Regions from separate parts of the Paenibacillus sp. fava2 genome, predicted to be linked through region 2. Evidence: predicted binding sites of a transcription regulator. Region 2 holds the regulator's gene; the other holds the start of a gene.
The links. Region 2 encodes Rex, which represses fermentation and respiration genes when NADH is low (regulators of the CRP and FNR family bind a similar motif). Its sites were predicted from a motif close to TTGTGAAATATTTCACAA; they were not measured.
Positions count from the first base shown of each region.

Region 1 (6,186 bases), 260 kb from region 2:
CGGCTCCGGCGCCGGCAGCTACAGCTGCAGATAACAGCACTGCTGCGACAGATGCGCCTGCGGACGATATCACCCAGCGAAAAGTAACAATCAAAATCCACTATCCGACGCCGGACCTGACCGAAATGCGCGCACAGGAAGACGATCGGATCAAACGGTTCCAGGCTGAATATCCGAACGTAGAGATCATCAAGGACGACTGGCAGTACAGCGTCAGCGAAATTGGAATCAAAATGGCCGCCAATGAGGCGCCGACCTTCTTCAACACGTATGCAACGGAAGCCAAGTTTCTTGTGGAAAAGGGCTGGGCAGCCGATATTACCGATCTGTGGAACACTTATGAGTACAAGGATCAGATCAATCCGGTGCTGCAGAATCAGTTCATTATTGATGGTAAAATATTCGGTGTAACCCAGAAGGGCTATGTCACCACTACCATGATCAATAAAAAGATGCTGGACGATAAAGGTGTGGCTGTTCCGCCGATGGACTGGACCTGGGATGACATGCTGAATACCGCCAAAGGGGTAGCCGATGCCAAAAAAGGCATTTCCGGTATTGCGCCGATGGGTAAAGGTAACGAAGCCGGCTGGAACTGGACCAACTTCCTGTTCGAAGCAGGCGGCGAGATTCAGAACGTGGACGGCGGCAAGGTTGTGGCCACTTTCAATTCAGAGGCAGGCGTGAAGGCGCTGGATTTCTACAAAAAGCTGAGATGGGAAGCGGAAGCTATTCCGCAGGACTGGGCACTCGGCTGGGGTGATGCAGTCGGCGCATTCCAGCAGGGACGTACAGCGATGGTTATGGCCGGCTCCGACGGCGTAATCGAGCAGGCGCTGAACCAGGGCGGACTCAAGCCGGCGGATGTACTGACCTATCCGATGCCTGCGGCTGAAAAAGGCGGCAAGCACACCGGTGTGCTCGGCGGCGATTATCTCGTAATTAATCCGAATGCTTCCAAGGATGAGCAGGAAATGGCGTTCCGTTATATCACTTTCGATTATTTCTCTGACAAAGGCCTGGAGGCGCTGGATGCAATTCTGCAGCAGCGCAAGGCGGACGGCAAATACTTCATCCCGCCGCTTCTGGACTATTATGCAGCAGATTCTGAGTTCGGAAAGAAAACCAAAGCGGTATACGACAAGTACTCGGACATTGTATATCAATATAATCCGGACATTATGGCTCTGCTGGACGGAAAACCGGAGGCTCAATACAACACTCAGGATTACTACGCAACGATGTCCAATGTAATCCAGGAGCTGTTCTCCAAAAAAGGAACGGACTCCAAGGCACAGCTTGATGCTGCAGCCAAAACAGTGCAGGAGCAATTCTTTGATTCTATTACAGTTGAATAGCAGACAAATTAAATTGTAAAAACAGACAGAAGACCGGCAGATCCTCCGATCGGGGGGACAGCCGGTCTTTTTATTGTTGGTGATAAATTTTGACAAAAAACCTCAGGCAATGACAAAATGATCTTCTGAAAGTACGACAGCCTAAGCGTGGAAATTCCTTCAAGTTAAATATAACCGAATAAAACACATAAATAATGGTTAAATATCCTGATTATGATCGAATGAAAGCGCTTTGAAAGCAAATCAAAAAAACTTTATACTTTGTGAAAGAATTCACTATACAAGACGGAAATGATGTGTTAAGATAAATGTGTAGAGAAAAACAACCTAAAAATTGACAGGAGGACGAGGGAGATGGCAGTTAAGAACGAAGTCGCCGCCCAAGTGAAACAAACCACCGCTGAAGAATATATTCAGACTTTGGTGGATAAAGCAAAGAAAGCCCTGGATGCGTTCATGGAACTGGACCAGGAGCAAGTTAACACAATCGTTCATGCAATGGCATTGGCAGGTCTCGACAAACATATGTATCTGGCGAAATTAGCTGTCGAAGAAACAGGCCGCGGAGTATACGAAGACAAAATTACGAAGAACATCTTCTCAACCGAATATATCTGGCACGGAATTAAGTATGACAAAACCGTAGGAGTTATTGAGGATAACGCCTACGACAATTTCCAAAAGATCGCTGAACCAGTCGGAATTATTATGGGTATCACACCGGTAACCAACCCAACATCCACCACGATGTTTAAAGCACTGATTTCCGCTAAGACACGTAACCCTATTATATTCGGTTTCCACCCTTCAGCGCAAGAGTGTAGTGCCGCTGCTGCCAAAATTCTTCATGATGCAGGCGTAAAAGCAGGTGCTCCTGAGAACTTCATCCAATGGATTGAGCTTCCTACCATGGATAAGACAAACGCGCTGATGAACAACCCTGACGTTGCACTGATCCTGGCAACAGGCGGATCCGCAATGGTAAAAGCAGCATACAGCTGCGGTAAGCCGGCTCTCGGCGTAGGCCCTGGTAACGTACCTGCTTTCATCGAGAAGAGTGCTGATATTGATCAGGCTGTAACAGACATTATCCTTTCCAAAACATTCGATAACGGCATGATCTGCGCTTCCGAGCAGGCTGTTATTATAGAAGAAGCTATTTTTGATCAAGTGAAGAAGAAAATGATCGCGAACGGCTGCTACTTCGTTAATAAAGATGAAGCTGCCAAGCTGACTAACGGTGCAATGAATGTAGAGAAATGCGCAGTTAACCCGGCAATCGTAGGTCAATCCGCTGTGAAGATCGCTGAAATGTGCGGAATTCAGGTTCCGGCCGGCACGAAGATTCTGGTTGCTGAAATCGAAGGCGTAGGTACTAAATATCCGCTGTCCGCTGAGAAGCTGAGCCCGGTTCTGGCTTGCTACAAAGTGAAAAATGCTGATCAGGGTATCGAACGCGCTGCAGAAATCGTTGAATTCGGCGGCATGGGCCACAGCTCGGCAATCCACTCTAATAATGAAGAAGTTATCATGAAGTTCTCGCACCGTCTGCAGACAGGACGTATTCTGGTGAACTCGCCTTCAACACACGGCGCCATCGGAGACATCTACAATACAAATATCCCTTCGCTCACCCTGGGCTGCGGATCATACGGCCGCAACTCGGTGTCGCAAAACGTTACTGCCATCAATCTGATCAACGTGAAAAGGGTGAACCGTCGTACCGTGAATATGCAATGGTTTAAAGTACCTGACAAAATCTACTTTGAAAAAGGATCCACACAATACCTGGCTAAAATGCCTAACATTACACGCGTAGCAATCATTACTGACCCTATGATGGTTAAACTGGGTTACGTGGAAAGAGTTGAGCATTACCTGCGCCAGCGCCAGACTCCTGTAGCGATCGAAGTGTTCTCGGAAGTTGAACCGGATCCATCGACTACTACTGTAGAAAAAGGTACAGCTATGATGAACAGATTCCAGCCGGACTGCATCATCGCACTCGGCGGCGGTTCCCCAATGGATGCTGCCAAAGGCATGTGGCTGTTCTATGAACACCCGGATGTTGACTTCAACAACCTGAAACAGAAATTCATGGATATCCGCAAACGCGTATACAAATATCCTACCCTGGGTCAAAAGGCTAAATTCGTTGCCATTCCGACTACTTCGGGTACCGGTTCAGAAGTAACCTCGTTCGCAGTTATTACTGATAAAACTGCCGGCAACAACACTAAGTATCCGCTGGCTGATTATGAGCTGACTCCAGACGTTGCGATTATCGATCCGGAGTTTGTATACAGCCTGCCAAGAACTGCAGTTGCTGATACAGGTATGGACGTACTGACTCACGCTATTGAAGCTTATGTATCTGTAATGGCAAGCGACTACTCCGACGGTCTGGCAATCAAAGCGATTCAGCTGGTGTTCCAGTACCTGGAAAAATCCGCATTGCAGGCAGATAAGGTTGCCCGTGAGAAAATGCACAACGCATCGACACTTGCAGGTATGGCGTTCGCTAACGCATTCCTGGGCATCAACCACAGCTTGGCGCACAAATGGGGCGGACAGTACCACACTGCACACGGCCGCACCAATGCGATCCTGATGCCGCACGTTATCCGTTACAATGCCAAGAAGCCTACGAAGTTCGCTTCGTTCCCTAAATATTCGCACTTTGTAGCTGACGAGCGTTATGCCGAAATCGCCCGCATTCTGGGATTGCCGGCCCGCACTACTGAAGAGGGCGTAACAAGCCTGATCAATGCGATCCGTGACATGAACAAGAAGCTGGGTATCGAAGAGTCCTTCCAGGCACTGGGCTTCGATCCTAAGGATTTCGAATCCCGTGTAGATTACCTGGCTGACCGTGCATTTGAAGACCAATGTACAACAGCTAACCCTAAATTGCCGCTGGTAAGTGAGCTGGCTGATGTATACCGCAACGCTTTCTACGGAAGATTTGACGTTTAATTGGTGATTGCCCGGTAAAAGATAAGTTTAAAGGTTAATATGGGGCTAGATGGTAGTGACAAATATCACCGGAAAGGTGATATTTGTCACAGTCCTTTTTCAGAAAATAAACTAAAATGTTTATATAAACAACGAGCCCGAGATATGAAAGTGTGATTGTGAATTTTATAACAACCATATCTTTGGGATCACGAGACACGGGATCAACCTTCAAGCCCGCGATCTCTACAAATATAATAAATATATAAATGGAGGGATTTAGCATGTCGGTGATTGAAAAAGATGTACAAGAAGTAAAGTCGGGTTGGAGAAGTTTTACAAAAGGCAAATGGGCCAAGAAAGTTGACGTTAACAACTTCATCGCAACAAACATCAAACCTTATGAAGGAAATGAAGATTTCCTCGTAGGTCCTACAAGCAACACCACTGAACTGTGGAAGATCATTTCCCAGCTGAGCAAGGAAGAAAGAGAAAGAGGCGGCGTATGGGATGTTTCCCTGGATACTGTCTCCACTATTACTTCCCACGCACCAGGCTACATCGACAAGGACAAGGAACAAATCGTAGGGGTGCAGACTGATGCTCCTTTCAGACGTTCCATCCAGCCGTTCGGCGGTATCAAGATGATGATCGATGCCACTAAGGCTTACGGCTTCGAGCTTCCGAATAACATTGTCGAAATGTTTACGAATATCCGCAAAACGCATAACCAAGGCGTATTTGATGCATATACACCTGATATGAGAGCAGTGCGTAAATCCGGCGTTATCACAGGTCTTCCTGATGCTTACGGCCGCGGACGCATTATCGGCGACTACCGCCGCGTTGCTCTGTACGGTATTGATTTCCTGATTAAAGACAAGAAACAGCAACAGGCTGAGCTTGAAGTGGATTCCATGACTGAAGATGTAATCCGTCTGCGTGAAGAGCTGTCCGAGCAGATCCGCGCTCTGGGCGAACTGAAAGAAATGGCTGCTGCACACGGGCTTGATATTTCCAAACCGGCTAACTCTTTCAAAGAAGCTACTCAATGGGTATACTTCGGATACCTGGCAGCAGTTAAAGAGCAGAACGGTGCGGCAATGTCCCTTGGACGCGTATCCTCCTTCCTTGATATCTATGCACAGCGTGATTTTGAAGAAGGTACTCTTACTGAAGAACAAGCACAGGAAATCGTTGACCATTTCGTAATGAAGCTGCGTATCGTGAAATTCCTGCGTACACCTGACTACAACGAACTGTTCTCCGGTGACCCTACTTGGGTAACTGAGTCCATCGGCGGTATGGCTGAAGACGGAACAACCCGCGTAACCAAGAACAGCTTCCGCTTCCTGCACACCCTGTATAACCTGGGACCTGCACCGGAACCGAACCTGACTGTACTGTGGTCCGAGAAGCTGCCTGAAGGCTTTAAGAAATATTGCGCGAAGGTATCCATTGAAACCAGCGCTATCCAATATGAGAATGATGATGTAATGCGTCCATACTGGGGCGAAGATTACGCGATCGCCTGCTGCGTATCCCCAATGCGCATCGGTAAACAAATGCAGTTCTTCGGAGCCCGTGCGAATCTTGCAAAAGCTCTGCTGTACGCAATCAACGGCGGTGTGGATGAGAAATCCGGCGCACAGGTAGGTCCTGAATACCCTGCAATCACTTCCGAGTATCTGGATTACAACGAAGTAATGAAACGCTTCAAACCAATGATGGAGTGGCTGGCCAAGACTTACGTTAACACCCTGAACATCATCCACTACATGCATGACAAGTATTCCTACGAACGTATTGAAATGGCGCTGCATGACCGCGACATTCTGCGTACAATGGCTTGCGGTATCGCTGGTCTGTCCGT
Region 1 is NZ_CM177755.1:5,054,323-5,060,508, reverse strand. Features, by position in the region: gene AC4G46_RS22365 (ABC transporter substrate-binding protein) at 1-1,358, shown strand, start outside; gene adhE (bifunctional acetaldehyde-CoA/alcohol dehydrogenase) at 1,713-4,334, shown strand; gene pflB (formate C-acetyltransferase) at 4,598-6,186, shown strand, end outside.
Region 1: a site for Rex is predicted at 4,491-4,508, ahead of pflB (formate C-acetyltransferase). Genes of this name have one in related genera too.

Region 2 (6,186 bases):
CTGACTACAGTGGTCCCGTTTCCGTTCAAGGCTGCCGTCTTTAAGGGAAGAGGGCACTATTTGTGTCTGCGCAAGTTTGAACATAAAATAAATAACAAGGACTTCGTAAGTACCAGGGAAGAAACGCTTACAGCAGCACAAATGATTGTGTGGCTTACCCAGACGCTGTCCGGTGACGATGAGGAGCTGAATCTCAGCGGCCGCGGCGGCGACTTCTGGGAAAGTGTAGCCAGTGACACCGACTCCTGTCTGGGCCGGTCCTGTCCGTGGTTCCGTAAATGCTACTACCACCGGGCCAAGCATGAAGCCGGAATTGCCGATGTAGTCATTACGAATCATTCCAAGCTGTTCGCAGATGTAAAGGCGGGACATCAGCTGTTGCCTGCCTATGAGCATCTTGTTATAGATGAGGCCCATCATCTGGAGGATGTGGCGGGCAAGCATCTGGGCATGCAGATGAAGTATTTCACTGTGGCCCATACGCTGACACGGCTATACAAGGACAGTAAGAGCGGCCAGCTCCCGGCACTGCGCCAGACCCTGCAATCATCTGGAAGCGAGCAGGCCTCCGAATGGAGCAGTGTCATCGACCGGATCTATCCGGATCTGCTTACCGTCAAGGAAACCTGGGATGTGCTCAGCGACAAGCTGTTCGGACTGCTGCCAGACCGCAGTGATGCGGCAGCTGGTGAGGCCGGACAGCTGGTGTCACGCCTGCACCCCGGCAAGAAGCCAAGGGACTGGGAGGAGCTGGCTGCGCTGGAGAACACACTGAATCTCAGCCTCAGTGATATTATCCGCAGGGGCGACAAGATGCTCAGTGAAATGCGCGATACCGACAGCCAGTCCTCCTCGGACAGTCTGGTAACCGACATCGGCGGCCTGTTTAAGGATCTGGCCTCGATCCGCGAGCAGATCCGCTTCTTCATGGGCCTGAATGATGAGAATGTTGTGTACTGGATGGAAGGCAGCAGCAATTACCGAGGCAAATCCCTGCAGCTGTATGCTGTACCGGTAGATGTCAGTGCCCAGCTCAAGGAGCTGTTCTTCGACAAGAAGAAAAGTATAACGCTGACCTCTGCAACGCTGTCTGTGGATAAATCCTTCCAGTTCATGATCGATAATCTCGGACTGGGCGAGGCTGCGGAGCAGGACAGGCTGATGACAGCGCTGCTGCCTTCACCGTTTAATTACCGCGAACAGGCACTGCTTGTTATCCCGCGTGATTTTCCGAGCGTAAAGGGCAGTGTAGGGGATGCCAGGTTTGTTGACAAACTGGTGCACTCACTGGCAGAAGCTGCTGTGGCAACCAAAGGCCGTATGCTGGTGCTGTTTACTTCCTATAAGATGCTAAGGCAGGTCTATGACCCGCTTAAGGATGCACTGGCCGCAGAGGACATCGCTGTACTTGGGCAAGGTGTAGAAGGGGGGAGCCGCAGCAAACTGATCCGGCGTTTTCAGGACAATTCTGCGGCGGTACTGCTCGGAACCAGCAGCTTCTGGGAAGGCGTGGATATTCCCGGAGATGCGCTCAGCTGTCTGGCGATTGTCAGACTGCCGTTCCAGCCCCCGAACCACCCGCTTGCAGAGGCCAAAGCCGAGCTGCTGCAGGCACAGAAGAAGAACCCGTTCATGAAGCTGTCGGTACCCCAGGCGGTCATCCGCTTCAAGCAGGGCTTCGGCCGGCTGGTTCGCACCGCCCAGGATCGGGGAATTGTCATTGTATATGATACCAGGGTCATCGAGTCTTACTACGGGAAGTATTTCCTGTATTCACTGCCCGGCCCCAAGATGGAGCATATGCTGACTGACCAGATGGTTCCGAGAATCGAGGAATGGCTGGAGGGCGGCATTTCCTAAACTGCATTCATTTCATTCTTAGTCTAGTTCCGCATCAGCTTCCTGTTTGCTTGAGTATCGGGGAGCGGTGCGGCTTTCATACACATCCGAGTTATACTAAATTTAGGAGGAGAAGACATGAAATCGGACAAAATATCGGAGGCTGTCGTACGCAGGCTCCCAGTGTATCTGCGTTTCTTGAATGATCTCCAGAAACGCGAAATTGCAACCGTTTCTTCCCAGGAGCTGGGACAGAAACTTGATCTTAATCCGGCACAGATCCGCAAAGACCTGGCTTATTTCGGGGACTTCGGCCGGAAGGGCATCGGCTACGATGTATCCTATCTGATTGAAAAGATCCGCCATATCCTTAAGCTTGACCAGCAGATCAACGTGGCTCTGGTCGGTGCGGGGAACCTGGGCCACGCCCTTTCCAATTATAATGCTTATCTGAAAGATACGATGAAAATCACTGCCGTATTCGACTCCTACGCACCCAAGGTCGGCCAGAAAATCAACTCCCTGACGGTTCAGCCGATGGAGGAGCTGGGCCAGACCATCCGTGAGCAGGGGATCCGGATCGGCATTATTACCGTACCGGACAGTGAAGCGCAGAATGTAGCCGACATTCTGGTGGAATCGGGCATCGAGGCTATTCTTAATTTTGCTCCGGTTATTCTGAAGACTCCGCCGTCGATCCGTATCCATGCGGCCGATTTTACGACTGATCTGCAGAGCCTTGCCTACTATTTGCATGACGGAAAGGAAGAAATTACCGATGAGCAGCAATAAAACGATAATCGCGAACGGCCGGTTTCTTGTAGCTGGCTCACTTCAGCCTGTCCTGAGCGGTTATATGACGATAGAGGATGATCTGATCACATACATAGGAGAAGATAAGCCTGCAGCAGAAGAAGGCGTTCTGACGGTTGACGGCAGCCGTCTGCTGTTCATGCCCGGACTGGTCAATACCCACGGCCATGCGGCGATGTCGCTGCTGCGCGGATATGGCGATGATATGGTGCTTCAGACTTGGCTGCAGGAAAAAATGTGGCCGATGGAAGCGAAATTTACCGGTGATGATGTGTACTGGGGAACAGCCCTGTCCGTTCTGGAGATGCTCAAGGGCGGAACAACTACCTTCCTTGATATGTATGATCATATGGACCGGGTGGCCGAGGTTACAGAACAGTCGGGTATCCGTGCTGTTCTGATGCGCGGTGCTATCGGTCTATGTCCTGAAGATGTGCAGAACCAGAAGCTCGCAGAAGCCGTGGAATTTGCCCGTAACTGGCACGGCAAAGCGGACGGCAGAATTACGGCAATGCTCTCGCCTCACGCGCCTTACACCTGTCCGCCGGACTTCTTCGTGAAATTTGTTCAGGAGGCTCATGATCTGGACCTGCCGATGCACACGCATATGTCCGAAACCCGCCATGAAGTGGAGCAGAATGTGACCGATTACGGCCTGCGTCCGGTGGCACATCTGGAGAAGCTGGGCATGTTCACCCGCCCGTCTCTGATCGCCCATGGTGTTCATTTGAATGATGAAGAAATTGAAATTTTGGCCAAATACAGTGTGGGAGTATCCCATAATCCGGGCAGCAACCTGAAGCTGGCAAGCGGGGTTGCACGTGTGCCGGACCTGCTTCGTGCGGGAGTCAAAGTCTCACTGGGCACTGACGGGGCGGCAAGCAACAACAACCTCGATATGTTCGAGGAAATGCGTCTGGCTGCGCTGATCCATAAAGGAGTCAGCGGGGATCCGACCGCCGTACCTGCGCCGGAAGCGCTGCTGATGGCAACGGAATACGGGGCAGCTTCCATCTTCCTGAACAATGTCGGCCGCCTGGCTGCTGGCATGAAGGCGGATTTTATTGCCATTGATATTGATCAGCCGCATCTGCTGCCGCATTCTGACCTGCTCTCCCATGCGGTATATTCGGCAAGTGCCAAAGATGTTGAGCATGTCTGGGTTAACGGCAAGCAGGTTGTTAAGCACGGCCAGTGCCTGACACTGGACGAAGAGGAGATCCGCCGCAAAGCGCAGGAAACCTTTGAAAGCCTGCTAACAAGATAATCGAATGCAAGGCGACCGGATCTTACGGTCAGTTATTTAGAAGAAAGGGAGCTGCACTTTGAGGAAAAGGAAAAAATGGCTTCCGCTGGCGATCAGTGCGGCACTGCTCCTTTTGTTCGGACTAGGTCAGTTCTATGCCTATATCATGAAGGACCAGTGGGCCGAGCGCAGCGCAGCCAGGGAAGTGGCCAGAAGCCGTGCCGGACTGACTGAGGTGACCAAAGCCCAGAAATCCGTCTGGGATGAAAATGCAGCCTATTGGGTGCTTACAGGAAAGAATGAGGCGGGCACCGAGCTGATGGTCTGGGTCCGCTTTACACTTGACGGTAAACCGGCAGGAGGCGACAACGATATTTACGCGGCAGAGCTGTCGAAGGGTACCTCAGAGCAGCAGATCCGGGAGAAGCTTGCTTCTGAGCTGCCCGGTGCCGACATCAGACGGCTTTTGCCCGGCGTATTTAATGGAGAATATGCATGGCAGGTCTTCTACAAGCAGGAAGGACGGTATTATTACCAGTTCTACCGGTTCAGCGATGGTACGGCAATCGGGGAAGGCTATAGCCTGCCGAGTAAATAATACAGCAGGAACGGCATAAGCAGCAGGTGGACGTAATGGTCCGGCTGCTGTTTTTGTTATGCTAAATCTTGTGAATATGATGATTTATGCAATTTTTGATATACAATTAATATAGCAATTCTTATACTGAAGCGGTTGTTAGTCAAACATTGGTAGAGAGAGAAATTACAGTGGATACCGAACGTGATCTTAGGCAGGCCGGGAAAATGTTTGTGAAAATTCTGGGCGGGCATTTATTCGGCATCTATCTGCACGGTGCCACTGATTAATTACCGCCTGGCGGAGTACACTGGAACAAGCTTCCCCGGTGATGTGAATCCTCCTGAAAATAGGGGGATTTTACGGTTTATATTACGGAACGGATTAACGGAGTGACAGATAAAGTTGTCTGGAATGCCAAATAGAAGACATGGATGATCTCATCATTCATGTCTTTTTTGTCGATATGAAATAGAAAAAAGGAGTGTAACCAAAAATTAGTATCGAAAATTTAAAATATATTCACAAATTTATGCGGAATCGTATATACACCTATGATATACTAGTCCATGTACTTAAGACATGCGAAAGAGCATGCCGGATAATAAGTTATCGCTAAACATGCTATCTTCATTATTTCTTTATTATATTGGCTTACATCTGAGAGGAGGACGTTGCTTGAAATTACGTCTCGTACCTGTGCTGTTAACGTCTCTGTTGTCTGCGGCGCTGCTGTTTGGAGGCTGGTATGCTTACCGCCAGTTCGCTGTCCAGGATCCGCTCCAGAAAATTGTATCATCCTATGAAGGAGTCAATGAATCACATATTAGTATTAACCGCAATGAAGTGACTTTGAAACTTAATCTTGAACCTGGAACGAAATTGCGTGAGCTTGTGCAGTATGTTAATAGTGAAGGTAAGTCAGCAATCGGCAGCCGTACGCTTAAGCTTGATGTTGACCAGAACTCCAGTGCATTGCTTGATGAATATTGGGACAAGGCGATGTTTTCCGTAGCAGAAGCGATGGAGAGCCGTAAATATACACTGATTCCTGCCAAGCTAGACGGACTCAAAGCCCAAAGCTCCGAGTTTCAGAATGTGACAGCAACGACAGAAATCGACGACAATAACGTCTACGTGAGCCTGAGTGACGGTAAACAGAGCAAGTTTATTATTTTACCGCGGGTTCCCGGAACGATGGGAGTGTGGAATAATGCCTAAGTATTGGAAGGAAATCCTCGCCGGTTTTGCTCCGGTGCTGCTCGTTTTTATGGCTTTTGTCGGCATTAATATTTTCCCGGTTGTTATCGCTGCCGGCATGCTCGGGGCCCTGCTGCTGATTGCCCATCTGCGCGGCGGTTTGACAGTCAATGCCGGTGCAGACAAAAAGCGCAAGAAGAACGGCCCGTCGAAGCTTACCTTTGAGGAGATCGGCGGCCAGGACAATGCCAAGCAGGAGCTGCGTGAGGCCCTTGACTTTCTGATCCGTCATGAAGAGATCAGCAAGTTCGGGATCCGCCCGCTCAAGGGAATTCTGCTGACCGGACCTCCGGGGACAGGGAAGACGCTGATGGCCAAAGCTGCGGCACATTATACCAATTCCGTCTTTGTTGCGGCATCAGGCAGTGAGTTTGTGGAAATGTATGTAGGTGTCGGTGCCGGACGTATCCGTGATTTATTTAAAGATGCCCGTACCCGTGCCGTTAAGGAA
Region 2 is NZ_CM177755.1:4,798,904-4,805,089, reverse strand. Features, by position in the region: gene dinG (ATP-dependent DNA helicase DinG) at 1-1,860, shown strand, start outside; gene AC4G46_RS21075 (redox-sensing transcriptional repressor Rex) at 1,978-2,631, shown strand; gene AC4G46_RS21070 (amidohydrolase) at 2,618-3,919, shown strand; gene AC4G46_RS21065 (cell wall elongation regulator TseB-like domain-containing protein) at 3,978-4,496, shown strand; gene AC4G46_RS21060 (hypothetical protein) at 5,154-5,696, shown strand; gene AC4G46_RS21055 (AAA family ATPase) at 5,689-6,186, shown strand, end outside.